Regions from separate parts of the Lederbergia graminis genome, predicted to be linked through region 1. Evidence: predicted binding sites of a transcription regulator. Region 1 holds the regulator's gene; the other holds the start of a gene.
The links. The regulator NrdR, encoded in region 1, represses ribonucleotide reductase genes. The targets are predictions, from matches to a motif close to AACACNATATATNGTGTT.

Region 1 (16,423 bases):
TTATGTAACTAGTTATGACAGACGGCCAAGCACGTAAAAGTAAATTAGGAAGTCCAAAATTGCAACGGTCGGTAATCCATATTTGAATAAAAAATGTTTTGTTTTATGTCGGTATTTCTTCATACCGATTGTTAATCCTGGTGCTGCACCAACGAATGCAAGTAGCCACAGCTTCTTCTCGCTTATTCTCCAATCCCTTTTTCGAGCCCTTTGCTTATCCTGTTTCATAGTGAAGATGCCAATAATATTAATGATAATGAAATAAAAACTTAATATTGCCTTTATCATTCTCTATCCCTCTTTTCAAAAAAAGAGGCTTTTCCAACTTAAAGTGGAATAGCCTCTTTCTTCATTCAAATTATAGAGCAGCTTTTGCTTTGTTAGCTAATTCTGCGAATGCTTTTTCGTCAGATACTGCTAGTTCAGCAAGCATTTTGCGGTTAACTTCAATGCCAGCTTCTTTCAAACCATGCATTAAACGGCTATAAGAAAGACCGTTCATACGAGCAGCAGCATTAATACGTGTGATCCAAAGTTTACGGAAATCACGCTTTTTGTTGCGGCGATCGCGGTATGCATAATTGTGAGATTTCATCACTTGTTGCTTAGCAACTTTAAATAATCTATGTTTAGAACCGTAGTAACCTTTAGCTAATTTTAATACTCTCTTACGACGTCTGCGGGTAACTGTACCGCCTTTTACACGTGGCATATTAATTCCCTCCTAATATCTCTGTTATTACTTAAGATTGTCTAGCAAGTGGCGGATGCGGCGGAAATCACCTTTAGATACCATTGCTGATTTACGTAGTTTGCGCTTTTGTTTTGTAGATTTATTTGCAAACAAATGGCTTGTATAAGCTTGTGAACGTTTCAGTTTACCAGAACCTGTTTTTTTGAAGCGTTTTGCTGCGCCGCGGTGTGTCTTCATTTTTGGCATAGAGTTTTCCTCCTCAAAACATTACTTTTCATTTTTTGGTGCTAAAACTAAGAACATGCTTCTACCATCCATTTTAGGATGTGATTCAATTGTAGAAAGATCTGCACACTCTTCTGCAAATCTATTTAATACACGTTGACCAATTTCTTTATGAGTAATGGCACGTCCTCTAAAACGAATCGAAGCTTTCACTTTGTCTCCTTTTTCAAGGAATTTGCGACCATTGCGAAGCTTTGTATTGAAATCATGCTCATCAATTGTAGGACTCAAACGAACTTCCTTCAAATTAATTACTTTTTGGTTTTTGCGTGCTTCTTTCTCTTTCTTCTGTAGTTCAAAACGATGCTTTCCATAGTCCATAATACGAGCTACAGGCGGTTTTGCGTTAGGCGCTACAAGAACAAGATCCAGATTTACACGCGCAGCCATTTCTAGTGCTTCATTGCGGGATTTAACCCCCAATTGCTCACCATTATGATCAATAAGACGAAGTTCACGGGCACGAATGCCTTCATTTACCAACATATCTTTGCTAATAGTTAGCCACCTCCAAGGTTTTTTCAAGGAATACATTGTTTGGAAAAAGTCAAGCTAAAAAGCACAATAAAAAAGTGCGGAGCATATAGCACCCGCACTGCATTCACGCACAATAGTGTAAGAATGAATGACAATTCATATCCATAGCCTGTCAACTGCATTATCGCGTCAATCAGGCGAGAAGCGGGTAGCTCCTTCTTCCATAAACGAGTATTCAATTACCTTAGTTACTTTATCATAGAAAGTCTGATGTGTCAATGTTGAATCCTTTTCACAACGTTATTCATCATATCAAATTGAAGATAAATAATCAATGATTTTCTTAAAAATGTTTAATTAAACAAAAGCGGGAAAAACTTTGAGTACAAGTAAAAATGCGGAAAGAGCCTGCTAATGGAGAGAAGGCTCCTTTTCCAGTCTGTTGTATAAACCTTCATGAACAACGAAGTTTGGACAAACAAAAACAAATATTTGGAGGGAAAACAATGAAGAAGTTATTTATGATTATTTCTGTCCTTAGCATTATTGGTCTAGCAGCATGTTCCGATGACCCTTCTATCGATAGTCATCCGAAAGAACAACTTAATCCTCAACATGAAGAACAAAATGCACCTCCACCAGATCCTACTGGAGACATGTCACATGAAGGTGAGATAGCTGACGATAAAGATTCAGCTGCTAAAATGGATAAACTAAGTTTTTCGAAGTTTGATTTAGAGGTAGAATATGCGGTGGATAAAGAATATGACTTTGATTATGAGGAAAAGGACGACGATGGCGATTATAAGGCTGAGCTTTATGATTCAATTCACGATACAAGATTATATGGGATGGAAGCATTTAATGCATTATATTCTTTAACCGAGGAATTACATTTTGATGAAAATACTCCGAAAGAGGAAATAATACAACATATCCTTGAGCGTTTTAATCTTGATCAAGATTATTCAAGCTTTGAATTAGAAATTAAATTTAAAAATGGAGCAAAAATAGATATTGAAGATAAGTAACTAGTTTGTGAATAAGTGTAGCGATATGACTGGTTCTATTAGACATTTTTTTGGGGGATAATTAGGAAAATGTTGATTAGATGGGGGCTATTGGACTTTTCGTACTAAGTTGATAATCAAAGTGTCGATTGGGATGTTTCTATAAGACATTTCGCTTTTGGTTTCATGTAAAAATTGTCCATTAGAACACTCCTATTGGACATTTCAAAGCCTGATTCACATTCAAATTGTCCATTAGAGCACTTAATTAAATCAAAGTGATTTCGACTATAAAAATAAAGGCAGGAAATAAGTAATCTACATCACTTACTTCCTGCCTTTTGGATTTCATTACATAGTTATTGAAGTTTTTTATAAAAAGCTAACTTCTGACTTCAGCTGTTCTATAAATTCTTTGAATGGAACTGTCTCGGATTTTTGTTCTCCGTATTTCCTTACGTTTACAGCTTCTTCCTTAATTTCATTGTCTCCAACGACAAGCATATAAGGGATTTTCTGCATTTGTGCTTCCCTTATTTTATATCCTATCTTCTCATCCCGTTTATCCATTTCAACGCGGAAGCCAGCAGCCTTTAAGTTTGTAACTACTTGTTTAGCATAATCAAAATGAACATCAGGAGATACTGGAATTACTTGCACTTGAACTGGTGCTAGCCATGTTGGGAATGCACCTTTATACTCTTCAATTAAGAACGCAACAAAACGTTCCATTGTTGACACAACACCACGGTGGATAACTACTGGACGATGAAGTTTTCCGTCCTCACCAACATAAGTCAAATCAAATTTCTCTGGAAGTAAAAAGTCAAGCTGAACAGTAGATAATGTTTCTTCTTTTCCTAATGCTGTTTTTACTTGAACATCCAGTTTTGGACCATAAAATGCCGCTTCACCGTCTGCTTCGAAGTACTCAACACCAAGATCATCCATTGCTTCTTTTAACATCGCTTGTGCTTTATTCCACATCTCATCATCATCGAAATACTTTTCTTTATCTTCAGGGTCACGATAAGAAAGTCGGAATGAATAATCATTAATCTTAAAGTCATCATATACTTCTTTAATCAATTCTACTACGCGAATAAATTCATCTTTGATTTGGTCTGGACGTACAAAGATATGAGCATCATTCAATGTCATTCCACGAACACGTTGTAATCCAGATAGAGCTCCAGACATTTCATAACGATGCATTGTACCAAGCTCTGCAATTCTTAGCGGTAATTCACGATAGCTGTGAATATCATTTTTATATATCATCATATGATGCGGACAGTTCATCGGACGAAGAACTAGTTGCTCATTATCCATTTCCATGACAGGGAACATGTCTTCCTGGTAATGATCCCAGTGACCACTTGTTTTGTATAAGTCTACACTTCCCATAATTGGTGTATATACGTGATCATAGCCGAGCGATACTTCTTTATCTACAATATAACGTTCAATCACACGTCGGATTGTAGCACCTTTCGGAAGCCACATTGGCAACCCTTGGCCAACCTTTTGAGAATTTGTAAATAGGCTAAGTTCTTTCCCTAACTTACGGTGGTCACGTTCTTTCGCTTCTTCGAGCATTTTCAAATGGGCTTTAAGATCCTCTTTAGTGAAAAATGCTGTACCATAAATACGTTGAAGCATTTTGTTTTTACTATCTCCACGCCAGTATGCACCAGCAATACTTAATAATTTAAATTCTCTAATTTTCCCTGTTGATGGTACGTGAACACCACGGCAAAGGTCAGCAAAATCCCCTTGCTCATAAATTGTTACTTTTTCGTCAGCAGGAATCGCATCAATTAATTCTTGCTTATATTGATCATTAGCGAAAAATTCTTTTGCTTCATTACGAGTTACTTCTTTACGTGTAATCTCAATATTTTCATTGATGATTTTTTTCATTTCTTTTTCAATAATTGGTAAATCTTCTGGTGTAATTGCATGGTCGAGATCCATATCGTAGTAGAAACCATGTTCAATTACAGGACCAACACCAAGTTTCACATCTGGATAAAGTCTCTTTACTGCTTGTGCCATTAAGTGCGCAGTACTATGACGCATAATCTCTAGTGCTTCTTCACTACCAGATGTAATAATTTCTATAGATCCATCTGCATCAATGGGAGTTCTCAAGTCAATTAGTTGCCCATTATGTTTACCCGCTATAGCTTTTTTCCTAAGACCAGGACTTATCGAAGCTGCGATATCTTCTGTTGTCGTTGTTTTAGGAAACTCCTTCACATTACCGTCTGGAAACGTAATTTTAAGTTGCTCCGACATTGCATTTCACTCCTTCATTATTTGTAAAATAAAAAAGCCCATCCCTGGAAAAGGGACGAGCTTAATACACGTGGTTCCACCCTAGTTTATATGTTGACAAAAAGACAACATAACTTGGATTATTATAACGGAAATAGTCCGCCAATCAATACTACACAAATTCATTGTGATTCATGATTGGAGTTCAAAGGTGGTAAGTATTCTGTTCGTATTAGGAAGTTCTCAGCATTTCTTCCCTCTCTGTAAATCGTGGCAGAAAACCCATGTCCTTATCATAACTTATTAAATGTAAGATTATGTAGGATATTATAGCTGTTCCATTTGATAAAATCAAGGGTTTTGGGAGTATGCCTCAGATAATGCATAGAAATGCTGAGGAGTGAAAATAATTAAGCGCTCTTCAAATATATTTTGTAATGTTCTTATCAATGGTTGGTCTTCATTTTCCGTATATAAAAATACTTTGTTTGGTGCTATGGATAATAGTGGAGCAATGATTGCGGAGTCTACATAAACAGGATGGTTGGACAATAAGCGACGATCAATTAATTCATGGAGCTCCTCTCTCGTCATTTCTGTTAAACTTTCATCATAAAAAATCGTAGAATTAGTAAATAGTACATGAATGATATTTTTTTGTGTCGGTCGCTTACGTAAATATTCTCTCAACATATGCACAAACATTTGATAATCTTGTTCCATCTTATATTCATCTATTGCAATTGCTAAATAGTTCGAAACATGTTCATAGTATTTTTTTAATCTAAACCGAAGAAATGAATCAAACGAAACCGTCCCATTAAAGTCTAGTAAATCCATAACCGCTTCACTAATAATTGCATTCTCATCAAACTGACCAGCCAAGGAAGTTAGCTCAGGACGCTCACCTAAAAACATCTCACTTACAATTTCTAAAATTTCGTTACGTTCTTCCTCATTTTCAAATTTATATGTTTCATACAAGACTCTATTTATCCACTCATTACGTTTTTCCTCTTGAATATATTGAATGAAAGCTGATAAGTATCGGTCTTTTTTCGTTAATAATTGTTGAAAAGAATATATAAATTGGTTGCGTCGTTCCATGAAGGAATCTTGCAAACCATTAGCTGATAAGAAAATTTTAAATCGAATTGCTTCCTTAATGGATGTAAACATTAATTCCAAGCTTGCCCCCCCTTTCTCTATATTGATACATATATATGAGAAAGTAGTAGGACTAGACCAAAGAATTGATGTTTCATATATAAAAATAAGTGAATCAATATATATAGTTCATTTCTCTTCTTTATGGAAAATATTCGCGATGAGTTTGGCTAGCTGCTTCTTGCCTTAAGGGACTTATTGTCACGCAATCCCACAGGAGCGACAAAAACGTTTGCAATAAAGTAAAGAAAGCTTTAAAATTCTCGGTCTAGGACAATAACCTTACTTATCCAATGAAAAAGAGCCTCCAACGAGATATATTATATCTTCTTGGACAGCCCTTATTTTATAATCAAGTATGTCTTCTATTTGGTCCATCTACTTTAATTGGGATGGATAAATATTTAATACGCTCCATGATTCGCGCAGCTTTCATCTGTTCCTCTTCTCCACGTTGGGAATAAGTAAGGTGATGCTGCAGTGCGTTAAAATCAAAATTAGATGTGAAAAAGGTTGGTAACTGCTCGTGCATACGGAATTGCAAAATGGAGCCAAGAATCTCATCCCTTGTCCAACTCGACATTGCTTCCGCACCAATATCATCCAGCATTAATACTTTCGCTGTTTTTACTACCTCTAATTTTTCATTTAATGTTTGATCTCCAAGAGACTGTTTCATTTCTCTTAAAAATTCTGGCACATAGACAATTAACGAAGGTATTTCTTTTTCTGCAAGTTGATTTGCAATTGCACCAAGTAAATATGATTTTCCAACCCCGAAACTACCATGCAAATATAGTCCCTTCATCTGAGTATCATCATTATAAGTTGATGCGAATTGCTCTGCATATTCGAATGCATTAATTCTCCCAGGACTATCAAGTGAAAAATCAGCAAAGGATGCTTGTAAAATCTCTTTTGGCACATAAATACTCTTTATTAATTTCTCTGTCTTCTTCCTCTCATCATCCATAATCTTCGTTGGACAAGGTCGGTATTGGACTTCAATTGAACCTCTTACAAGTGCAATAACAGGTTCATAGCCCTTCATCATATTTTTACATCCATCTAAGTTCGGACAATTAGAACAGCTTTTTGTTTGGGAAGCATACTCATATAGCTTCATTAACCCTTTTTCAATCATACTTTCATTTATTTCATATTGATGTTCTTGTAAGAATGCTTGAACATCTGGATTATTCAATATTTCAGATTTCATCTCTTCATATCGTTGTTGAAAGTTTTGTGAATTTGAAATTCTACTTAATGTCCGATTAATTCGTTCCACCTTTTTCACCTCCATTTTTCTTATATTTTTGTTGAATCGCTTCTAATCTACGTCTTCTTTCTGCAAAATCTGTTGTAGTTTCTTCTTGTTGTGCAGGAGTAGCCTGATTTTGACTTGCCATAAACCAATCCGGTAGTTGCTCAGTCCGAATTGCTTTTTTGCGTTTTTGGGTCGATTCCTTTTTACTATTAGCCCATTCTTGGTATTGACGATGTTCTTTAAGTGCAAGCTCCATTGCTTCCTTGACAGTAGTCACTTTTTTCCGTGCCCAGTGGGAAGCAATTTTCTCCAAATAACTTTTTGACAATTTCATATCTGTTTTTAACATTACATAGTGGATCATTACATTTATGACACCTGGTGGTAATTTTTGTTGGAACATTACTTCTTCTATCGCTTGTAAATCTGACATAGAAGGTTCCGTTCCTTCTCCTAAGTCGATGAGGAACTGACGTGGAGAGATGGATTCCAAATAAGCTATTAGTCTATCTTCTTGCGTTACTGGTGGTTGTAGTGACTCACGATTAAAAACTGGCTGCGAACGATCCACCAATTGAGGTAACTTCCCATCATGTTCCACCTGAAACCAATCGCGTGCAGCCTTTCTCATCTCTTCAATATCAATCTCTTGTTCAGCTGTTAAACTAGATAAGACAATTTTTTTCATATCTACAGCATTAATGGAATACAAATACGCAAGTTTAGCTATTGCTGCTCTTACTTCTTTTGTAAAAAGTTTTCTAGGCACCATCACTTCGGATAGCCCCGAAAACAATAAATCAAAATCGAACTCACTCTCTGCAATCTCAATAAAACTTGCCTTTTCTCTGCGGAAGAATTCTTTTCCTTCCTCTAATGCTTTTACTTCTCGTACATCTATATTTGTTAAGGAACTAGCTCCTAACGACTCAAATACATCTTGAAAATCGCGAGTGATATTATGAAATTGTTCTGTATCCAGTTTATTATCGGATAATCCTCGCTTTAATCTAGAAAAATGCGACTGACCCAGCTTTTGATATAGATAAATGTTCAACATTCCATCAGAAAAAAACTCATCAGCTGATAAAGGTGGGTTTAATTCATATATAAAGGATCGAGATTGTTCTTCATTCTTTATATATGTATTTAATAATCCAATGCCTTCAAGTTTTAATCGCGCATGATAGATTTCTTCCAAGTTTATCGATAATTCGTTCATTAAGTGATAATGATTCCATTCTTCCGACCAAATACGATTATTCTCAATTTTATTGAACAATGTAATATAAAAACTAGTACATATCGGCCCCATAAGTGGTTGATACAATGTTGTAATGATTTTCAAATCATGTGAATGCAATATTCCATTCATCGTAATTGTAAAGGAATCAACTGGCTGTACTTCATTCCAATATTGCTTCATGTTATACACACTTTCATTAATCTTTTTTGATTAAATCTTTCAATTCATCCAAAAAGACATTAATATCCTTAAATTGACGATAAACAGACGCAAAGCGGACGTAAGCAACTTCATCTACCTTTGCTAATTTATCCATCACTAACTCACCAACAATTCCTGAATTAATCTCAGCTTGTCCTAGACTTCGTAATTCACGTTCTATATCGTGAGTTATTTTATCAAGTTGATCTAAAGTTACTGGTCTTTTTTCGCAAGCACGAATAAGCCCTCGTAATATTTTCTCGCGGCTAAATTCTTCTCTCGTTCCTTCTTTTTTCACAATAATGAGTGGTGTTTCTTCCACTCTTTCAAATGTTGTAAAACGGTAAGAACATTTCTCACACTCACGTCTTCTACGTATGGACCTAACTTCATCAGCAGGCCTTGAATCAACTACTCGTGTGCCATTATGTTGGCAGGACGGGCATTTCATCGTATCAGCTCCGTTCATTGTGCTTTTTTTCATTATACATTACTTTAAGGAGAAGTAACAAAAGATATCATGTGAAAATGAGAAATAGAAGCAGTAAAAAACTGCTTCTTAAGGTACTAATTTCCATTTTTCAATTAAGGCATTTATTTGGTTTTTTGTATTCTCTATTGTGCCATTATTATTAATTACTACATCTGCCATTTTCACTTTCTGTTTTAATGGCATTTGTGATTTTATGCGAGCATCTGCTTCAGGTTCAGATAAATTATTACGTTGCATTAAACGCTTCTTTTGAACATCTTCATCTACATAAACAACTATTGTTCTTTCCACTAAATGAGTAAGATTGCTCTCAAATAGTAATGGAATATCATAGATGATTGTTTGTTTTCCAGCAGTAATGGCTTCTTGTTTCCATATGTTCATGCGCTCTCGGACTGCAGGGTGAACAATTTCATTTAAGACCTGTCTCTTGTCATCATCATGAAATATTATGGATCCAAGTTTTTTTCGATTGATTGTTTTATCCTCATGCAAAATGTCCTCTCCAAATGCAGTCACTATTTCTTTATAAGCTTTCTCACCTGGCTCAACTACAACTCGTGCTGCAATGTCTGCATCAACAATATAGAATCCATTATCTTTTAGAATATTTGATACGGTACTTTTTCCACTTGCAATACCGCCAGTAAGTCCAATGATGGTTGCCATAATTAGTGCCACTTCCAATTACATTTTTAGTAAGCCAATCAATATTAATAATACACCAGGCATAAATGCTATTTTTTGCACCCAACTTGATTTAGATAATATTTTCCCAAGGTGAAGACCACCTGTTAAGAATATACAACTCATACATGCGGCCGCAGTAGCTAAAAATATTGGAGAAAAACCAAGCATCGCTGCCCCAATACCTGCTCCGAATGCATCTAATGATAATGCTGTTCCTAACATAAGAGCTTCTAGTCCAGTAATAGTACCTGAACGATCGAAGTCAGCATGTGTGGGCTTTTTTAAAATTTGAATTACGATACCAAGGGACGTAATTTCCCATTTTAAAACTAATTTTTCATGTGTTAAAGGCTCATCCTTTTCTGTTCGGAAGAATTGGAACACAACCCATGCTCCAATTAAAATCAATATACTGCCACCTATTCTTCTTGCTACAACCTCTGAAAGAACTTGCAAAATTAGTTGTCCAGCAAGCATCGCAATTGCTAATGAAACCGCCGTACATAGCGCAATAATTAAAATTGATTTCAGAGGAATTTTCATCTTCCTAAGTCCATATACAAGTCCAGTACTAAAACTGTCTAGACTTACTGCGACAGCGAGTAGCAGCAATGTTAACGAGTAGCCCATCTCCAAACCCCTTCCTCATTAGCAGTTGATAAATCAGTATATGAGGAAGAAAGATTGAACGTTAATACAGTTAAATTTTTTGACAGTTAGGACAGAAATGAGTCCCTCGACCAGCAGCTTTTATTTTTTCAATTTGCTCACCACATTGTAGACATGCTTCACCTTTCCTACCATAAACAAGCAATTGCTCTTGGTAAGAGCCGGTTAGACCATGTGAATTCATATATGTGTTTACAGAACTCCCACCTACTGCAATTGATTCTTGTAATGTTGCAGCTGCTTGTTCACGAAGTCTTGCTATTTCTTGATCAGTTAGTGACTTCGCTTTCCGTTCGGGATGAATTTCTGCTCTGTGTAGTACTTCATCTACATAAATGTTTCCAAGCCCAGTTACGATTGTTTGATCCAGTAGTACGGCTTTGATGATTCTTTCTGTTTTAGCAAATTTTTCTTTCAAGTAGTTTGTCGTAAAGCTCTTGGAAAAAGGTTCTGGACCTAACTTAGATAATGGTGGAACCGTCTCTTCTGTTCCCTTTGTAAACAAGTGCATGGTGCCAAATTTTCTCACATCACGATAACGTAATTCCGTTCCATCTTTAAAGTGAAAGATAATATGTGTATGTTTATCTTTTGGATCGTCTTCGTTTTTTAAGCGATAATTACCCTCCATCCGCAAATGGGATACGAGGGCATAATCATCTAAAATAAAAATGAGGAATTTTCCTTTTCGATTTACATCTATAATCGTTTGTCCTTGTAATGCGTCCTGAAATTGTTCGTATTCCAGAGGATGCTGGATAATTTTTGGCCAACCTACTGTTACTTCTTTGATTGTTTTGCCTACAACCAGTTCGACGAGTGTTTTTCGGACTGTTTCAACTTCTGGCAGTTCTGGCATATCCCCATATCCCCTTTTGCTTTTTATTTTGCATCATACCAAGTTGGACCATATGAGTATTCTACTTTTAATGGTACGGATAGTTTTAATGCGTGTTCCATCACATCCGGAACGATTTCTTTCAATTTTTCGATTTCATCTTCTGGTGCTTCGAAGATTAGTTCATCATGTACTTGTAGTAGCATCCGTGTTTGTAATCCTTCTGTTTCTAACCTTGCTGCCATGTCGATCATTGCTTTCTTAATAATATCTGCAGCACTACCTTGAATTGGTGTATTCATAGCAGTTCTTTCTGCAAAGCTACGCAAATTAAAGTTACGACTCGTTATTTCAGGTATATATCTTCTTCTGTGCAACAATGTTTCGACATACCCCTTGTTTCGAGCATCTGCAACAATGTCTTCCATATAATTTTTTACACCTGGGAAACTTTCTAAGTATCGATCAATAAATTGACCTGCTTCCTTGCGCGTAATTCCTAAATTTTGCGATAGCCCATAATCACTAATTCCGTATACAATTCCGAAGTTAACTGCTTTAGCTTGTCTGCGCATTTCACCAGTAACTTCCTCCGCCTCTACATGGAAGACATCCATGGCAGTCTTCGTATGGATATCCATATCTTGTGTAAAAGCTTCCTGTAAGTTTTCATCATTGGCGATATGTGCTAACACTCGTAATTCAATTTGTGAATAATCGGCAGCAAATATGACCCAGTTGTCTTCAGAAGGAACAAATGCTTGACGAATTCTGCGACCTTCCTCCAAGCGAATCGGGATATTTTGCAAATTAGGATCAATCGAGCTTAGACGCCCAGTTGAAGTTAGAGCTTGATTAAAGCGAGTATGAACTTTGTTTGTATCTTTATGAACGACCTTAAGCAATCCTTCTAAATATGTTGACTGTAATTTTCCAAGTTGACGGTAATTTAATATTTCCCGAATAATTTCGTGCTCATGCTCTAGTTTTTCTAATACATCAGCAGAAGTGGAATATCCTGTCTTTGTTTTCTTTATTGCAGGCAGACCCATTTTTTCGAATAAAATGACCCCAAGCTGCTTCGGAGAATTAATATTAAACTCTTCTCCTGCCAACGCATATATTTTAGCCTCAATTTCCTTTAGACGTCCTGCCAACTCTGTCTTCATCGTTTCAAGGCGCTCTACATCTACTTTCACGCCAGTATACTCCATTTTAGCCAAAATAAGTGCAAGCGGTAATTCTAGATCATAAAATAACTCTGTTTGTTCATTTTGGTCTAATTCTTGTAAAACTTTTTCGTACAGTTCTGAAATAGCAGCTGCTTTTCTTGCTAGATGTTCTGATAGCTCGGCCTCTTCCGCTAGCTTTCTCTTCGCACCTTTTCCATAAACAGCTTCATCAGTTTTCACATTTGTATATTGATGACGTTTTGCAACACCTGCAAAATCTTCGATTGATTCAGATGGATTCAACAAATAAGAAGCAAGTAATAAGTCAAAATCAATACCTCGCAAATGTATTCCACGTAATTTTAAGGAAACAATCGAGCGCTTTGCATCATACACTCGCTTTTTCTTTGTTTCATCTTCTGCCCAGTTTTTAAAAGCTTCGGATTGTTGTGCTACTTCAAGTGGTAAATAAAAGTTTCCATTTTCATTCGATAATCCGATGCCTACAATTTCACCTGTTTGGTAATTGTCTTCTAATATTTCGATGTAAAGGGCAGATTCGTCAGCCAGCATATTTTCAGTGATTTCATCTGCCTTTTCAAAAACTATTTCATTTACTTCTTCTATTGCAATATCTTCAGCTCCATCTAGCTTCTCTAGTAAGGAATTAAATCCTAACTCTTTAAAAATAGCTGATAATTTCGCTACATCATAGCCTTCGTATAATAATTCATCTACGGTTACCTCGACTGGAGCTTCCTTCGTAATTGTTGCCAATTCTTTACTCATTACTGCTAGTTCTTTATGCTCTTCTAGCTTTTCTTTTAATTTTTTTCCACTTACTTTATCAATATTTTCAAGTACATTTTCTACTGATTGAAATTCTTTTAATAGCTTGATGGCTGTTTTCTCCCCAACACCAGGAACTCCGGGAATATTATCAGATTGATCTCCCATTAAACCTTTCATATCGATAATCTGTTCAGGTGTTAGTCCATATTTTTCTTGAATATGATCAGGTGTGTATTGTTCTACATCTGTAATTCCTTTTTTCGTAATAGAAACGGTTATTTTATCCGTACTTAATTGAGTTAAGTCTTTATCACCTGAGACAACTTGTACATCAAAACCTTCTTTCTCTGCCTTGGTTGCAAGAGTTCCTATAATATCATCTGCTTCATAGTTTTCTAACTCATACCGTTTAATTCCATATGCGTCTAAAAGTTCGCGAAGGAACGGAAATTGTTCTGATAACTCTGGTGGAGTTTTTTGGCGACCACCTTTATATTCCTTAAACGTAGAGTGGCGGAATGTTGTTTTTCCGGCATCAAATGCAACAAGAATATGTGTCGGCTTTTCATCTTCCAACATTTTCATCAGCATTGTAGTAAATCCATATACTGCATTTGTGTGTATACCTTTGTCATTATTTAAAAGTGGTAATGCGAAGAAAGCTCGATATGCGATACTATTTCCGTCAATTAACATTAATTTCTTTTTCAAAAAGAATAACCTCCCATTGGAGCAAATTCGTCCATTTGATTTATCTTTTATTTTATCAGAATGATGATCGAAAGGGAAAATAATGGGGTATTTCGAAAAAGATTAGTGGAGCAAATAGAAAAAATCCCACTTATTAAGCGGGATTTCTCTATATTATTCTGTATACCCCATCAAAATTTTAGCATAAGGGGAATCAGATGGGATAATGATGACTGTATCATCACCAATAATTTTCTTATATGTTTCTAATGTACGATATAGATTATAAAATTCAGGGTCTTTAGAAAAAGCTTCATTATAGATTTTTGCTGCTTCTCCTTCCCCTTCCGCACGAATCTCATCCGCATCTGCTTCTGCTTTTGAAAGGATTTCTTTCACTTTACGATCCGTTTCCGCCATTGTTTCGTTTTTCTTTGCATCACCTTGTGATAAGTAATCTTGGGCTGTTGATTGACGCTCAGAAATCATTCTAGTATAAACAGAATTTTCATTTTCAGTTGGTAAATCAGTACGTTTCGTCCGCACATCTACAACTGTAATCCCATACTCATCTCTTGATAATAGTTCATTTACTTTTTCAGTCACTTGATCATTCAAACTACCACGGGAGGACTTCTCGTCATTAATAATTTCATCATAATTTAATTGACCAAGTTCAGCTCTAACAACAGAATAGATAAATTCCTCCATTCGAGTTTCTGCATTAAGTACTGTTCTTGCGTTTGAAATCATTTTCTTAGGGTCATCAATTTTCCATACTGCATAGTTATCAATGATAATCCGCTTCTTGTCTTTCGTATTAATTTCTGCCTCTGACACATTATATGTCATTTGTCGTTTCGGAAGTGTTGAAGTGTTTTGAATAAATGGTATTTTGAATGCTATACCAGGCTCACTCTTAATATCCACTACTTCTCCGAATTGGCGAATTACTTTATATTCTCCCTCTTTCACGACAAACACGCTAGAAAAAAACAATATCAGTATGACTATTAACGCTAAGAAGAACATCCCAATTTTTGCAAATTTACGCCATTCTTCATTAACAGATTTTCTCATGTTCACGACTTTTTCATCCATTATTGTTGTGTACCTCCTTCTTCAGTAGACACATTTCCTTGATTAGAAGGTGTAGGTTGTTGTTGGTTTTCTAATGGTCGAATTGGAAAATACTTCATCGTATTCCCATCATCATTCATAATATAAATTTCAGCACCAGGGAGAACTTGTTCCAATGTCTCTAATGTTAAACGTTCCCTCGTGATCTCTGGGTTGTTTTTATATTGCTCATATAATTTATTGAAAATGGCAACATCCCCACGAGCAGCTTCTAAACGAGCAGCTTTATCTCCTGTTGCTTTTGAAATAATCGCAGCCTTTTCCCCTTCAGCTTCATTCATTAATTGATTTTCATATTTCTGCGCTTCGTTAATCTTCGTATTCATTGTTTCCCTTGCATCTGTAACTGCAGTAAAAGCATTACGCACATCTTCATTCGGAAGTTCTACATCTTTTAAATTCACTGCAAGAATCGAAATACCTAGGTCATACTTATCTATTAAGCTAGTAAGTAATTCACGTACTTCTGCTTGGATTTCTGCTTTACCAGTTGTTAAGGCATCATCAATCTTTGAATTACCAATGATACTTCTTAAAGAAGCCGATGTCGCATCATACAATATATCTTTTGGATTTTCAGCATTAAATAGATACTTTTGTGGATCTACTATTTTCCACTGTACTACAAGATCTGCAAGGACAATATTTTCATCCCCTGTAATCATCTTTGTTTCGTTAGCTGCGCCATTATCTTCCTTATATCCAAAATCTAGTGATAAAGTTTCAGCAGGTACCTTTTCCACTTCTTGAATTGGCCATGGTAGTTTGAAATGTAGTCCTGGCTCCGAAACAGTTTGTTCTGCTTTCCCAAAGGTCATTATGACGGCTTGATCAGATTCATCTACAGTATACCAAGTTGTAAAGGCAACAATTGCTAGAATGATAACTGAAATAACAAGACCTGTTACCGTATAAATTCGTTTTAAGCTCATGCTTCACTTCCCCTTCTCTTAATCTCTCAACAGGTATATACGACTAGGTGGGGAAAAAGTTTCATAAAATTATATAGCTATTTTGGGATTTGTTTTTTTAACTTTGTATGTTGATTTCCACTTCAGGTACTCGCTTTCCGCGGGCGGTTCGGTGAGCCTCCTCGTCGCTACGCGCCTGTGGGGTCTCACCCTGACCCGTCATTCCCGCAGGAGTCTCGTACCTTCCGCTCCAATCAACACTTTAGCAGTATAAAGATTTTATTATAAATAAGCTTACCAATTAAAAAGCCTCGCTACATGGCGAGACTTTGATAATGTAATGCTTATTATATTTTTTGCTCGCTGTATCGACATGGTGCGTACTCCTTCTTTTAATGAGT
Region 2 (16,423 bases), on a different contig from region 1:
TCAATTTGGTGGAGATGTATTCTCTGAGGAACATCCAAACACAGTAATATTTCGGGATGGTAGTTTTATCACTCAAGAATATGTTTTTACAAATAACACATGTTTCTCAGCGATATCTGGTGAACCTATAGAACCGAGTTTATGTGAACCATTCCAGGAAAAAGCAACGAAAGAGCTAGAGTATTCAGATAAGATAATTTATGGTGATTTATTAAGGTTTTATGAAAAAAGAGATCAAAAGCTTTCGATTCAATAATGTGAGAAACTCCCTCAATACATATTGATGGAGTTTCTTTTTCAACTTCCATAACAGATTAGAAGAAAAGGGGGGTACTTGTGCAAAGGAATTTTACAATCTTAATATGTATTATTTCAGTTCTTTTACTCGTTGGATGTACAATCGAGCAGACAAGTTTACCTCCTTCTACTCACCCATTAAAAGACAACTCGATATCCATGAAAAAGATTCATTCTATTATCCCAATTAATATTACAAAAGATCAATTTGAAAGAGTGTATGGTTGGTTAGATAATCACCATATTCTTTATTCTTTTACAAGCGAAGGTAAATATATTTTGAATAAACATAACATCATGAATGGAGAAACTAACGTTATACTCACTAGTGAATCTCCAATAGTAAACGTGCTAATTCATGAATCTAAAGAACAAATCTTTGTACATACATCTCCTAATGGGCACTTGGCCCAAGTATACTTTATGGATAATAAAGGAGAAATAACATTTGAAACTGCCATTGAGTCATTTGAACTTGCATATGAATGGAATGATTTTAATCCGAATATTATGCTGACAACAGCTTTTTATGAAGACTGGACTTTTAAAGTTCATAAAATTAATGTTAGCCATCAGCAAATGGAAGAAATAGATAATATCCAGCCTTTTTATAAATGGTTAAGCGAAGAGGATATTTTAATACAAAGTTGGGCGGAAGAAGAAATGTCCTTCTTTGCTCCATTAATACGAAAATCTCTTAACCAACGAGATGATTCCTCGAGTGTAATGCAAGAAGTATTTCGGTATGATACATTTTCAGATACTGTAATGGTAATTACGGTACCTGACGAAATACAATCCACTTTACAATATTCGTTTTATACGCAGGATTTTTCTAAGTTATTATTCGAATTATCAATTCCCAGTTTAACTCAATATTCAGATTGGCAAGTTCCGTACTATGATTTTGTTTCAACACAGTCTAAATTTCTTACTTTTGCTCCACTTAACCATGGTAGTGTTGATTTATATACAGATGGGTATAACTTAATCAGCCTAGACCTTGTGGTAGGGGAAGATGTTATAGAATTCGAGAATATGGAGAACAAGCCACTATCATGTTCACCTGACGGATTAAAATGTTTATATGGATTCGAATTGGAAGAGGTACTCGATTTACAAAAAGGGATAAGAATATCCCTAATTAAGTAAAATGCATCGTGGAAAAAATGAGAAGAATAAAAAAACAAGTGGAGAAAAACGTAGTTTTTCTCCACTTGTTTCATTTTTAGGACTTTTTATACACAGCCCTTTTTAAAATTACTGAGGGAGTGATTCTGGTAATTTTATTAACGTCATGATAGCAAAGAAACCAAATACTCCTAATGCACCTGCACCGAATATAATTCCAAGAAAGTTTTTGTTTTTTAATGCGCTAATTGTGCCAAAAACTGCAAGTAAAGCAACTAAAAGAAATATAATAGCAGTACCCATTCTATAAATAGCTCCCTTCTGTATCAATTCAGTAATTATTATGTAGTCAAGGCAATACACTCTAACTTATTCTATAGCTTTTTTTGTTCTTTGTCGAGTCATTAAAAGTGAAACTTCTATGAATGTAGTATATGTTTAACTTAGCTTTTTATTTAAGTGTATTTTTTAACTTAAAACATTTACATGGTAAAATGGAGAATATTAGTAATGAAAGTAGGGATGTAGAATGAAATGGGTGCAAATTCCGTTAGGGCCATTACAAACAAACTGTTACATTCTTTATAATGAGGATAATGATTGCATCGTATTTGATCCTGGAGCGCAAGGTAGAGAGCTAGTTGAGTATGTAGAAGAACAGCAGTTTTCACCTAAAGCCATTTTAATGACACATGCTCATTTTGATCATATCGGTGCAATTGATGCTATACGTGATCGTTGGAGGATTCCAGTATATATACATGAACTTGAAGAAGATTGGCTAACAAATCCGTCTTTGAATAGATCTAGTTTCTTTGGTGCTGAAATTACAGTAAACCCAGCCGATAAGATTATCTCTCAAGAAGGTAAGCTAAATATTGGTGATTTTTCATTTAGCACATACCATACTCCAGGGCATTCACCTGGAAGTATTTCTTATTACTGTAAGGAAGCAAATATAGTTATCGCAGGTGATACGTTATTCCATCATAGTATCGGAAGAACAGATTTACCTGGTGGTAATCATGAACAAATAATTACCAGTATCGAGAGTAAATTATTCACACTACCTGATGATACAATCGTTCTACCTGGTCATGGAACAGCAACTACCATCAAGCAGGAAAAAGAATCCAATCCGTTTCTATAAATATAAAAGCTTCTGTGCACAGAAATGCACAGAAGCTTTTATTGTTAAAATGCAATGTCTCTTTTTTGGAAGAACAAGAACGTAAGCGTCATGAAAATAACATAGTACACGAGCAACAATACTGCAGAAAAACCAACTGTTACTCCTTCTGCTAATGTATCAGTTATTGCGTAAATTGATAAATCCAAGTGTGGGAAGATTAAATACTTCAACCATGTTAATTTCCCGAAATTTAGTAATAAAATTATTACTTGACCAATTGTACTTGAAATGAATAATACACCGACACCGACACCTACTGCCAAAGCTTGACTTCTAAATAGAGTGGAGAGCATAAAAGAAATAGTAACTGTTATAACCAAACTAGGAAGTAATAGTAACATTTTCTTCAGAGCTTGAGCACCAATGGCAACTTCAAATTCTCCTGATAATCCAATTTCTGTGGTTGTAGCGTTGAAATCTCCAAATCCAAAGAAAATGGAACCAATAATAAATCCTACAACATTTAAACTAATTAATAGCATTAATGCATATAGGATAACTGTAATGTACTTTGATAATAAGATTTTCCAACGAGCATGTGGGCGGATCATTAATTGCTTTATCGTTCCAGAAGAAAATTCCGCTGCTACAATGGCACTAGCAACAATTACACTAAATAAGGTAACGAGTGAACCTAAACCATACACAATATTATTCATGTAATGCCATGTACTAGTAGATTCTGTTGTCCCAAATCCAATTTCCGGGAATTTATTTATGATAAAGAAGTAAATTATTGCCCCGCCTAGTGCAAGTACGAAAAGTATAATCATATAGATCCATGAACTTTTTTTAGAGAAAATCTTCATTAATTCATTTTGTATTAAACCAATCATCAAACATTCACCTCTTTTGCAGCATTCGTGATTTCCATGAAGCGATCTTCTAATGTTTTCTTCACACTAGAAATTTCATAAACGTGTATATCACCTTGTACGAGTGTTTTATTGATTTCTGCTATTGAGTTATAATCAATCATGATTGTAAATTGATTATCGTCTTTCTTCGTTACATTATCATAGGACTGTTTAAGTAATGCGATGGCTTGATCGCAATTATTAACAGTAAATGTAACTTCACGGAGAAGGGTTTCTTCCATATTTGTCGTGTCTGACATCGATTCAATATGAAGTAACTTCCCTTTCTCGATAATTGCAAAGCGGTCACACATTAACTGCATTTCAGAAAGTAAATGGGATGAAACTAAAACTGCAGTTCCATTATCAGCAAGTTGACGTAAGTGATCACGGAACTCTCTTATACCTGATGGATCCAAGCCATTCGTTGGTTCATCCAGTATGAGAAGTGAAGGACTATGTAGAATTGCTTGTGCAACTCCTAGTCTTTGGCGCATACCTAACGAATACGTTTTTACTTTTTGATCAATCGCATGTTCCAACTTTACCAGCTCGATTGTTTCTTTTAATTTTTCATCTGTGATAACGTTTCTAGACATCCGCTTATAATGCAGTAAATTTTTACGACCGGACATATAACCATAAAATTCAGGATTTTCTACAATTGCCCCAATCTCATTGAGTGCACCATTGAAATCCGTATCTAAGTCATGACCATTGATGTTTACTTTTCCACCAGTTCTGTTAATCAGTCCAACAATCATCCGAATAATTGTTGTTTTACCAGCACCATTTGGACCAAGTAAACCGAATATTTCCCCTTTAGGGATTTCAAAGCTGACATCATCCACAATCTTCTTAGAGCCGATTGTTTTGGTTAAATTGTCTACCTTTAAAATTGTGTTACTCATGATTTCCCTCTTTTCTTTTTAACATATTTTTATATACGAGTGACGGATAAAAAGGTTTCGAAAAATTGTAAATAAAAAACTGTTCCAACAAATAGGGAACAGTTTTTTAAAGGATTAGCTTAGTCCGCCACCCGGAGGCATTAGGAATAATGTATAGTATGTAAATCCAGCGAAAAATACGGTTAAGTATGCTCCAAATACATACATATACATCCGTTCAGATAATTTTAAGTAACTTAATAGTACAAAAAATCCAGTTTGTCCGAGAAACAATAATGCCGTTTTGTCCATGTGTCCTAAATAAAACATAATAGCCATAATACCAGTCCAGAATCCTAATACTCTGTACATACGATCCATATGTATCCCTCCTTTGTAGCCAGTGTCCATCAATTCCTTATTATAAAGGAAGTTGTTTGAAAAAGTAAATATATCAGAAGATAAGATTGTGACGAATACGTGATATTCACATGTATTCACGTATATTATACCTCAATAAAACAAGAATTAATAATATATTTTAAAATGTAGCAGGAGAATGATGAAAGATGTCGAATCATATATGTAACATAAATAGGAAAGGTGGTGCTTTATGCATAAATGATTACCGAGGTGCTAGTAGAACAAATATTAAAAAATGCTTTTGATGATTCCGCTACAGATATCCATTTGATCCCTTATACACATGGATATGTCGTACAGTATAGAATTCAAGGGAGATTATTTTCAGTGAAGAAAATATCACTGGAAAGAGGCGATCGTCTCATTTCTCATTTGAAGTTCTTAGCTGCTATGGATATTAGTGAGAAACGAAAACCTCAGAGTGGTTCTCTTGAAACAAATGTTTCGGGAAAACGAATAGCCCTTCGAATTTCTACCCTTCCAACTGCTCAATTAAAAGAAAGTATTGTAATCCGTATCCTTCCACAGAAACAAACTCTTTCATATGACAAACTTTCCTTATTTCCATCCCAATCCAACTTACTTACTACCTTTATGGGACAAGCTCATGGAATGTTAGTATTTAGCGGTCCTACAGGAAGCGGAAAAACTACGATGATGTATGCACTTGCAGAGTATTCAGCCTCTACATTAAATAGGCATGTTGTAACATTGGAAGATCCTGTTGAAAGACAAACGGAAAATTTACTACAAGTCCAAGTAAACGAAAAAGCTGGAATTACTTATAGTAATGGCTTACGCGCTATATTACGCCATGATCCAGATGTCATACTTATCGGTGAGATTCGCGATGCAGAAACAGCAAGAGTTGCAATTCGAGCGGCGATGACTGGACATCTTGTTTTGTCCAGTATTCATGCTAGAAGTGCAGAGGGAGTACTTTATCGTCTTCTTGAATTAGGAATTCAACCTCAAGAGATGGAGCAAACACTTTTAGCAATTACAGCACAAAGACTTGTTACGATTAATTGTGCTTATTGTGGATATGCCTGTTCGAAGTATTGTTTAAAAATGAGGCAAGCGAGAACAGGGATATTTGAAATTCTGTACGGTGACTCATTGAAAGAATCAATTGCTCTTACGCAAGGGAAGGGAGGTATAAGTAATTATGCGAAACTCCAAGACTTGATTAGAAAGGGGATTGCACTTGGGTATATTTCAGCAGAAGAATATGGTCGCTGGATTGTGGAAGAAAAAAATGACCTTAAAAGAACAGGGTATATTTCTCATTAGATGTAGTGAGATGTTAAATAACGGATTTAACCTGCTAGAGGTTTTAAGTCTTTTAAGTAAGCTGCGATTCCACCAAAGTATATTGAATTCAATGATACATGATTTGCAAACTGGAGATTCAATATATCAAGTTCTTTTAAGAAATCATTTTGATAAACAGGTCTGTACACAAATTTATTTCGCTGAAAAACACGGATATATCTCCACAACCTTACAGGAAGCAGGATCGTATTTACTGAAAAAGGAAGAAGGGAAGAAAAAGTTAGTAAAATTACTCCAATATCCGCTAATATTGCTCCTCACTTTGTTCGTCGTAACTATATTATTAAACACATTATTACTCCCGCGTATACAAATACTTTATACTTCTATGGCACACAACCACGGTTCCCATACATCATTTAGCCTTCAAGTATTGTCTTTTCTCCCATACTATTTACTCCTTATTTTATTACTAGGATTGTTGATTTTTTTTATATGTAAGTGGCGTGTCAAAAAAAAATCTGCTGTCTCGATTGCTACATTTTTTTCGAAACTCCCATTCATAGGATCTTATTACACGCTTTATCAGACATTCTTCATAGCACGTGAATGGAGCAGCTTATTAAGGTGTGGTTACTCATTCAGTGAAATTATTACGATTATGAGAGAGCAAACATTCCTTCCGTTATTGCATGAGATGGCTACTGATTTGAGGAGTCAACTTATTAATGGAAAAAAATTATCAGACGCACTCTCTATATTCGCTTTTTTTGAAAAGGATTTAGCGAGTATTATTGCACATGGTGAGTACAATGGGAGATTAGATAGTGAGTTGCAATTTTATAGTAAGGTTTGCTTTGAAAGATTAGAAGAGAAATTAACGAAACTCTTTTTACTAATACAACCGATTATTTTCCTTTTCATCGGGTTATTAATCATCTTGATATACATGGCCATTTTTTTACCTATGTTTCAATTAATCGAAAACATATAAAAAGGAGAAAACGTAATGAATAAAATTCAATTGTTCAACCAACGAGGATTTACCCTCATGGAAATGATGATCGTATTACTTGCCATATCCGTTATTTTACTTGTTGCGTTACCTAATATTTCGAAACAAAGCAATAGTGTAAATAATAAAGGCTGTGAGGCTTTGGTTCATATGCTACAAAGTCAGGTACAGCTCTTCCATATGGATAAATACCGTTATCCAGAAAGTCTAGAAGAATTAGAAGATTTTATGGAAAAAGAAGTTGGAGGAGAGTGCCCAAATGGAGCTGAATTAGAATTGATGGATGGAGTTGTCTCGATTAAGCAATGAGCAATCATTCAAAAGGTTTTACATTGATAGAAGTATTAATTGTCATCACTATTTCAACCATTATACTTTCAACAAGTGTAATTGCTTGGAATAGTTTCTGGGAAACGGTACAAAAAAGAACGTTTATTGCTCAATTACAGACTGACTTATACTATGCCCATGCTTTTGCAATTAATCGGCAAGAACCTGTTACTGTAAGTTTTCATATTACAAATAATCGCTATCAAGCTGAGACAGGAAAGAAAGAAGTACTCTTCTATAAACATTTACCCAACAATTGTTTTATCACTAAAGCAACCATCAATAAATTCTCGATTTCACCACAAGGGACTGTATCTCATTTTGGCACAATCGATTTCCAAATAAACTCACAGCCAGTAAGACTGAGTTTGAGAATTGGAAGTGGGAGGTTTTCCTTTGAAGAATGAGGCTGGCTATATGTTGATAGAATCAATATTTTCCATCTCCATGTTGTTTATAGTATGTGCTTCATTACTTCCCATCATGATCACTATGCTTTCCAATTTACGAGATTCTGAAAAGGAATTAACCGCTTTTCGGATATTGTATGAACAATTAGAATTGGATACGGAATCTAATGTTATGGAGGATAGATATATTAGAGGGGTGCAGTACCACTATCAACTGAAAGAAGTAAATGGTGAGTGGAGGGCTTGTGTATTTTATGAAGAATATGAATACTGTACAGAATAAGCAAGCTGGTTTTACACTCTTAGAATCCATTATTTCACTGATGATTGTCTCGGCAGTATTGTTCATGATACCAATTCTTCTTCACATTTATGTAAAATTGGACCATTCTGTACGGGTGAAGGAGGATTTTGAATGGAATTTATATTTAATCCAATTACGGAACGAGCTGCAAGGTAGTGAAAAGGTGGATGTTCGCAGGCAGCGCATCTTTATCTATAAGAATAACATGATGTATACACATGAGATTTATGGAAACATGATGAGAAGAAGGGTCAATGATAGAGGGCATGAAATCGTATTACACCATATCGTGTTTTTGAACTTTATCGAAGATGATCAGCGGCTCATTTTGAATGTTGAGTTTGAAAATGGTATAAAAGAGCAAGCACATTTTAAAATACCGAAGTAATAAAGGAGGTAAAGAAGATTTTAGATTGTCAAAAGGGGTCAATCTATCCTCTCGTTATAATCATTACAATGATTATATTCTTTGTATTAATAGAAATATCCATTGTTTATATATCTAAAATCAATTTTCTGCATGAAATGAAACAATATTATGAAAATCAAATAAATGGTTTAATAAAAGGCTCTGTTAAAGTTCATTTTTATTAACAATTTAGTTGATTGTAGCGGATGTACACGAGACTCCTGCGGGAACAGCACGAGCCGAAGATCCACTTGGCAAAGCGGTTTTCTTTGCCAAGTTAGCTGAGGCCGTGCCCGCGGAAAGCGAGTGTACAGGAGCGTAAATCAACAACAGAGTTTAACAGAGCTAATAAAAAATAAAAATGGATGATGGTCTCACTTTGTGATGAGTGATATGATAGTTTCATAGTAGAGAATAATAAAGGTGGGTATTAGGTGTATAGTGGACCAATCATATTAATAGGTTTTATGGGAGCGGGTAAAACAACAATTGGACAATTATTAGGACAAATAACTGGTCTCCCTGTTATTGATACAGACATAACTATTGAAGAACAGGAAAAAAGAACAATAAATACGATCTTTAATCAACATGGCGAAGAGTACTTTCGCAATGTAGAGTCACGCGTATTAAGACAAGTTGTGAGTGAGAATGCTGTAATTACAACTGGTGGAGGTATTATTTTAAGAGCTGAGAATCGTCAATTATTAAAAGAGACAGGAAATACTTTCTTTCTGGAGTGTGAACCGAATGTTGTAGTAGAACGATTAGCTGAAGATGATACACGACCATTACTCAAAAATAAATCACTAGCTGAAATAACTCAAATGTATCATAATCGTTTACCATTATATAAGGAATGTGCTACTTGTACTATTGATACATCCACTCTTACAATGGAAGAGGTAACAGAACTAATATTAAAGCGTATGAAATGAATAAGGAATTGTCCATACTTTCTAATAATAGTAGAAAGTAGGTGGGAATCTTGTCAACAAATGATTATATAAAGTACATTACTGAAACATTTGTTAAACATTTCGAAATTCCTAAAGAAGAACGCAGGCAATTGCGGTTGGAAAAGAAAGAGGCAAAGCCTCCTGCAATTTTTCAATGGTTCGGTCTACTGCCGTTATCCATTAGTATGATGTTTAAAAGGAAAGGCTAACCCTAAACGATGGAAGGGGTTAGCCTTTTATCATGTTTGATGCCAAGTAGTAAATACCTCCATTAATAATTTCAATATTTACTTTTGGCTCATATTGTTCTTGTAGTGCTTGCTTTTCAATCTCATATGTTTCAGGCTTTTCATCATGATCTTCATAAAAATGATCTAATAATGTTAAATCTTCGTTCCAGCGCGCAACTGCTTCTTCAGCCCATTTGTGTTCTTTCCCTTGGATATTTCCGATAACATAATTTTCTATTCGTTTAATTCCACTTGCTGGTTTAATAATTGGAGAAACAGTAAAACAATAATCCGGTATTTTAGGTGTTAGTGACAGGTCTTCTGTAGCTTGGAAAAAGTCTTCTATTAATGTGCCGTTAATTAAATTTAATCCGTATGACTGAAATACATCACGTTTCCGGTCACAACGATAAGAAACTTTAAGGTTAAGTAATAACCAAGGATGCAATGGAATCTGTTGGTTCACTACCATTCGTTTAGGCTCTTCATAAAGTCGAATATGTGAAGATAATTTTTTCGTAGTAGCAAATAATTGATGAAGCCTTGGAGCGCCGAAATGAATCGCTTCACCTTTTAAATCTGCTGGTACATTTTCAGCATTGGTGATGAAAGTTATTTTCATTGGATTTGGAACCCCACCGGTCTTTTCCAAATAAGTCCAATAAAATGGGCGATTCATTAGCGCCTTATCCATATCAATTGTTAGTTGTACTGTCATATACCCGTCATTATTTTCTTCAATTGTACAATTGTTACTTGTGAAGAAAGTTTCAAGATATTGATGTATTTCCTTCTGCAGCATGGGCCTCATCCTCCATTCGGATTGTATCGGCAAACTGTATTAATGAAGATAAATTACCCATTTTTACTTTCATTTCACCTTCTGTTTGTGATTTTAGGAAGATATCCTGTAAATACTCTTCAATATTTCTACAATCTAGTCTCGTAAGTATTTCATCTAGTTCACCGATAACTCGTTCGAATAAATTGATTTTCTCATATAACAGTTTTAGGACATTTTCTTCAATCGTATCTTTAATTGCAAAATTATAGATATGAACATTATTTTCTTGTCCTAGTCGATGAATACGACCAATTCTTTGTTCTAGGCGCATTGGATTCCATGGTAAATCAAAATTAATAATATGAGAACAGAACTGCAAGTTAATCCCTTCACCACCAGCTTCTGTAGCGATTAATACTTGAGCATGATTTTTGAATAATTCTCGCATCCAATCTTTTTTTCCACGTTTAAATCCACCACGAAATGGAACGGATTTAATACCATTTTGCTGTAAGTACCATTGTAAGTATAATTGTGTTGCTCGATATTCTGTAAATATGATTACTTTATCATCAATTGATTGTATGAGTTCTAGCGCCTTAACTGCTTTTGAATTTTGTGTGATTGCTTCGATCTTACTTTGAATAAATTTTAATTTTTCAATATAAGTTGGAGAAGGGTTTTCTTGTTTTGCTAACATGTTTTTTAAAGTAAGAAAAACTGCTTCACGACTACTACATGCTTCTCGTTTTAAAGTCACGAGTGAGAATCCATGTACTGGTAACCCGGATACGGATTCTTTAAGAGATTCAATAGAATCGTACAATTCACGTTCTTCCGACGTAAAGTCGATTGGAATAGTTTCTACAATTCTTTCCGGCCACTCAATACCAGTATCACCACGTCGATTTCGAATCATTACTTTATTAACTAGTTCTTTTAGATATTGATCATCTTGCATGGATATTTTTTGATTCTTATATTTTTCTAAAAATCCACTTTGGCTACCAAGATGACCTGGTTTTAATAATGATACAAGATGAAAAATCTCTTCTACTTTATTTTGAATTGGGGTTGCTGTTAATAGTAAGCAAAACTTCTTTTTGAGAGCTTGAACAAATTCATAGTTTTTAGTTTTATGATTTTTCAACTTGTGAGCTTCATCTATAATGACCATGTCATAATCTTGTTCAGCGATAATCTCTCGATGAGGGCTTCGTTTAGCAGTATCTATGGAAGAAACAACGCAATCATATTGTTCCCATACATAACTTTTTCTTTGTCCAATTGCAGGGATATAGAATTTAGTATTTAGTTCTTGTACCCATTGGGATACTAAAGAGGCTGGCACGAGAATTAGAACTTTCTTTACTAGTCCACGAATCATGTATTCTTTTAATATGAGACCTGCTTCTATTGTTTTCCCTAAACCAACCTCATCTGCAAGTATTGCTTTTCCATTCATGTTTTCTACTACTTGTCTTGCAGTTTCTAATTGATGAGGAAGAGGGGTGAGGTCAGGTAAAAATGTTGGTGCTACTAATCCTTCAAAAGATGGAATGCTTAAATGTTTTTCCGCCTCTATCGCTAATTTAAATAAATCATAATTTGCCCATGGTCCATCATTCTCTAATTTTTGCAAAAAACTTTCTTGCCAAGTTTGGTCAAAGTTAACTTTGATAGACATACAAATCCTCCTAGCAGATAAAGGGAAATTCAGTGTTGGTTTTACGTATTATACCCAATTCTTCAAATTTTATTGGATTTATTATCAGTAACATATAAAAAAACCAGATACTACGGTAATCTGGTTTTTTTATATTATCGTAAAATGTCGGATAAAAGTTTGGAGTCTCAGACTCAGCTAATAAATAAAGTCCATCATTTCTATCTATACAAAAGGCTGTCCACTACATGATGTTAGGGACAGCCTGATGATTAACTATTATATTTTTTTGTTGTTTTAATTTTTCCGGTCCACTTTTTAAATCCACCTTGTAAGTGGGAGAGATCGCGATAACCTTTGCGGTGTAAAATTTGTGCAGCTCTTCCACTACGCATACCGCTTTGACAGTATAAATAGACTGGCAAATCTGGACGGATTTCTTTCAATCGTGATTTAAGTTGTGTAACTGGAATGTTACGTGCTCCTAATATATGTCCAGCATCAAATTCGTTTGCTTCTCGAACATCAATAAGTTGTGCCTTACGATATCCAGCTCGGAATTCATCTTCTGTTAATGTTTTTAAGATTCTTTTTTGCTGGAAGTAATTAAATAGGGAGACGATAATAAATACCCCTAATATGATAAGTATGGTATATAAAAAACCCAATTTGTTTTCCCCTTTCTACTAATAGCCTACCTCTATTATATGCATCATTACGTATTGAATCAAAATCTTTTTATAGATAATTGATTTTCTGCTAAAAAAGATTTTAATAAATAGTCACTTTTATATGATTTTGCTTCTAAATAGCATTACATCGCATGTTTGGAGACGAATGGATTATCGCAAGTGCAAAAATTGTCCAAAAACCGCAGATTTTGAGAGGTTTTATCATGTAATCTATCATTTTCTATCGATATCTACTATTTTTAAATTTGACAAAAAAGGTTTGTGGTTTAATTTTTACTATATGTAGTGTGGTTGCCGAAAAATATATTCAACATATTGTGTTTAATCATTGATTTTTAGGATATATATGTGGTAACTTTTATTAAGAGTAAAGTATGAAGGAGTTGGAGTAGTGTCTATTACATCTACTAATAAATTAACCCTGAATGTAGAAAGGCTCAATGAGGATATTCGTTTGTTCAATCCTGTACATCCTATTACACCAGACATGAAGATCACCCATAAAGGTGTATCTAGACTTGTCATGATTGACCGTTATGCATTTAAGGATACTGAAAAAATAACATTAACAGAAGGAGACTTCGTAGTCTTAACAATTAAGGAAGATCCAAAATTCCCAGCAAGAGGACTAGGATTCATTAAAAAAATTGATTGGGAATCCAAAGTTGCTGAGGTATTAGTGGAAGATGAATACCGTAATTCCCTCGATGATGAAAAAGAAAGAGAGACTGGCCTAATTGTTCGCCCTCTAGACATTATTGAAAAACCACTTGAAATCTTCTATGAACAAATTGCCAAAAGAAATGCTACTGGTTTAGCAGCTGTTGAAACAACAGAAGAGAAGCGCAAAGAATGGTTCGAGAAATTTTATAAAGAATTAGCTAGTTTAAATTTTGTTCCTGCAGGACGAGTTTTATATGGTGCAGGGGCGGATACAGATGTAACGTATTTTAACTGTTATGTTATGCCATTTGTTGCTGACTCAAGAGAAGGTATTTCTGAGCATCGTAAGCAAGTAATGGAAATTATGAGCCGTGGTGGCGGTGTAGGAACAAATGGTTCTACATTAAGACCTCGTAACACACTTGCACGTGGTGTAAATGGTAAATCATCTGGTTCTGTTTCATGGCTTGACGACATTGCGAAACTAACACATTTAGTGGAACAAGGTGGATCCAGACGGGGAGCACAAATGATCATGCTTGCAGACTGGCATCCTGATATTGCTGAATTTATTATTTCAAAAATGCAAAATCCACATATATTGAAATTCTTAATTGAAAATACAACAGATCCAGTAATTAAGAAACTTGCAAAAGACAAGCTTAAATTTACACCATTAACAATGACAGAAGAAGCTATGTACCAAGGTATCCTAAACTACCGTAATATCCCTGGTGCTGGTGGATTTAGTGATTCTATTTTCCGTGAAGCAGAAGAAAAACTAGCGGATGGTGGAACATATTCAGTTCATAATCCTGAATTTTTAACTGGAGCTAATATTTCAGTATGCTTAACAAAAGAGTTTATGGAAGCTGTTGAAAACGATGCTGAGTATGAACTCCGCTTCCCTGATGTGGAAAATTACAATGAAGAAGAAATGAAAATATATAATGAAGAATGGCAAAAAGTTGGAGACGTTCGTGAGTGGGAAAAATTAGGATGCAAAGTTCGCACATATCGCAAAATAAAAGCGAAAGAACTTTGGAACTTAATTAACATTTGCGCAACATACTCTGCAGAGCCAGGTATTTTCTTTATTGATAATGCTAATGACATGACAAATGCACAAAGCTATGGTCAAAAAGTAGTAGCAACAAATCCATGTGGTGAGCAACCACTTGCACCATATTCTGTATGTAACTTAGCTGCTGTAAACCTAGCTGAAATGGCAGATAAAGAAAATAAAACTGTTAACTTTGAGAAGTTAAAAGAAACTGTTCGTATTGGAACGCGTATGCAAGATAACGTTATTAACGCAACACCGTATTTCTTAGAAGAAAACAAAAAACAGGCTCTTGGCGAACGTCGTGTTGGTCTTGGTGTTATGGGTCTCGCTGATTTATTAATCTATTGTGAGAAAGAATACGGATCACCTGAAGGAAATGAATTAGTGGACAAGGTGTTCGAAACGATTGCGATTACTGCTTATGAAACATCTGTTGAATTAGCGAAAGAAAAAGGAAGTTTCCCATTCTTAGTAGGTGAAACACCTGAAGAAACACAACGTCTACGAGAAGCATTTACAGAAACTGGTTACATGAAAAAAATGCCTGAAAGTTTAAAGAAATCAATTTTAGAAAATGGAATCCGTAACTCTCATTTATTAACTGTTGCTCCTACAGGATCCACTGGAACAATGGTTGGAGTTTCAACTGGATTAGAACCATATTTCTCTTTCACTTATTACCGTAGTGGACGACTTGGTAAGTTTATCGAAGTAAAAGCAGATATTGTGGAAGAATACTTGAAGAGCAATCCAGATGTAGATCCAGATAATTTACCAAACTGGTTTGTAACTGCAATGAGCCTTTCACCAGAAGCACACGCAGATGTTCAATGTGTAATCCAACGTTGGATTGATAGCTCTATTTCTAAAACGGTAAATGCACCTAAAGGATATTCTGTTGAACAAGTGGAGAAAGTATACGAACGTCTATACAAAGGTGGAGCAAAAGGCGGTACTGTCTATGTAGATGGAAGCCGTGATTCACAAGTATTGACTTTAAAAGCTGAAGACAATCAAATGGAAAAAAGCGAACAACTAGAGTTCAAACAACCAGATTTTAAGCAACCAGTTGTCTTGGTTGATACAATCCAAGATCTTCGTTCTACAAGTGTTACAATTGGTTCTGAAATCGGTAATACTTGTCCAGTATGTCGAAAAGGACAAGTAAAAGAAATCGGTGGATGTAACACATGTGATAACTGTAATGCCCAACTTAAGTGCGGACTATAATAAATAATTAAAACAGGCTTTCCTTTATAGGAAGGCCTGTTTTTTGTTCTAAATACTACAATAAACAATTAAAAATATATAAAGCTTTCCGAAAAGAGGGATGACAGCGTGGAAATTGATGGTGTTTTTTCGGGTGGTGGAATAAAAGGTTTTGCCCTTATTGGTGCATACCAGGAATTAGAGGAAAGAGGTTTTGTTTTTAAACAAGTTGCTGGCACAAGCGCAGGGGCCATTATGGCAGCCTTTATTGCTGCTGGTTATACGAGTAAAGAAATATTATCAATCATGGAAGAAACAGACATGAAGGATTTTTTAGATGCGCGAAACACATTGCTCCCATTTTCAATTGCAAAATGGCTATTATTATACTGGCGTATGGGTATGTATCGAGGAGAAGCACTGGAAGAGTGGTTAAGTAAAAAGTTAGCTGCAAAAGGAATCTATACATTTGGCGATTTACCAGAAAATAAATTAAGATTAATAGCGTCTGATTTATCCACAGGGAGAATGGTTGTCTTGCCAAATGAATTAGATCAATATGGAATACCTAAAGAGACTTTTCCCGTTGCCCGAGCTGTTAGAATGAGTTGTGGGCTGCCG

Region 2: ACFPM4_RS00175 (vitamin B12-dependent ribonucleotide reductase) is a predicted target of NrdR. The motif match lies at 13,169-13,186, and genes of this name have one in related genera.

What each region holds. Positions count from the first base shown of each region.
Region 1 covers NZ_JBHSMC010000005.1:10,032-26,454, forward strand. The annotation lists gene ACFPM4_RS06240 (DUF1294 domain-containing protein) at 13-288, opposite strand; gene rplT (50S ribosomal protein L20) at 359-712, opposite strand; gene rpmI (50S ribosomal protein L35) at 740-940, opposite strand; gene infC (translation initiation factor IF-3) at 962-1,465, opposite strand; ribosomal protein L20 leader region at 1,540-1,683, opposite strand; gene ACFPM4_RS06260 (YusW family protein) at 1,963-2,487, shown strand; gene thrS (threonine--tRNA ligase) at 2,839-4,767, opposite strand; T-box leader at 4,816-5,052, opposite strand; gene ACFPM4_RS06270 (putative sporulation protein YtxC) at 5,098-5,925, opposite strand; gene dnaI (primosomal protein DnaI) at 6,266-7,201, opposite strand; gene ACFPM4_RS06280 (replication initiation and membrane attachment family protein) at 7,188-8,606, opposite strand; gene nrdR (transcriptional regulator NrdR) at 8,623-9,078, opposite strand; gene coaE (dephospho-CoA kinase) at 9,187-9,789, opposite strand; gene ytaF (sporulation membrane protein YtaF) at 9,808-10,440, opposite strand; gene mutM (DNA-formamidopyrimidine glycosylase) at 10,511-11,338, opposite strand; gene polA (DNA polymerase I) at 11,362-13,992, opposite strand; gene hflC (protease modulator HflC) at 14,146-15,072, opposite strand; gene hflK (FtsH protease activity modulator HflK) at 15,072-16,043, opposite strand.
Region 2 covers NZ_JBHSMC010000001.1:14,661-31,083, forward strand. The annotation lists gene ACFPM4_RS00085 (LTA synthase family protein) at 1-256, shown strand, start outside; gene ACFPM4_RS00090 (YqgU-like beta propeller domain-containing protein) at 337-1,449, shown strand; gene ACFPM4_RS00095 (DUF2759 domain-containing protein) at 1,558-1,731, opposite strand; gene ACFPM4_RS00100 (MBL fold metallo-hydrolase) at 1,958-2,578, shown strand; gene ACFPM4_RS00105 (ABC transporter permease) at 2,623-3,456, opposite strand; gene ACFPM4_RS00110 (ABC transporter ATP-binding protein) at 3,456-4,388, opposite strand; gene ACFPM4_RS00115 (DUF2626 domain-containing protein) at 4,503-4,748, opposite strand; gene comGA (competence type IV pilus ATPase ComGA) at 4,989-6,083, shown strand; gene comGB (competence type IV pilus assembly protein ComGB) at 6,094-7,059, shown strand; gene comGC (competence type IV pilus major pilin ComGC) at 7,075-7,389, shown strand; gene comGD (competence type IV pilus minor pilin ComGD) at 7,386-7,817, shown strand; gene ACFPM4_RS00140 (hypothetical protein) at 7,807-8,103, shown strand; gene comGF (competence type IV pilus minor pilin ComGF) at 8,075-8,512, shown strand; gene ACFPM4_RS00150 (shikimate kinase) at 8,968-9,471, shown strand; gene ACFPM4_RS00155 (YqzE family protein) at 9,522-9,701, shown strand; gene ACFPM4_RS00160 (YqhG family protein) at 9,721-10,524, opposite strand; gene ACFPM4_RS00165 (DEAD/DEAH box helicase) at 10,493-12,193, opposite strand; gene ACFPM4_RS00170 (rhodanese-like domain-containing protein) at 12,445-12,840, opposite strand; gene ACFPM4_RS00175 (vitamin B12-dependent ribonucleotide reductase) at 13,256-15,823, shown strand; gene ACFPM4_RS00180 (patatin-like phospholipase family protein) at 15,932-16,423, shown strand, end outside.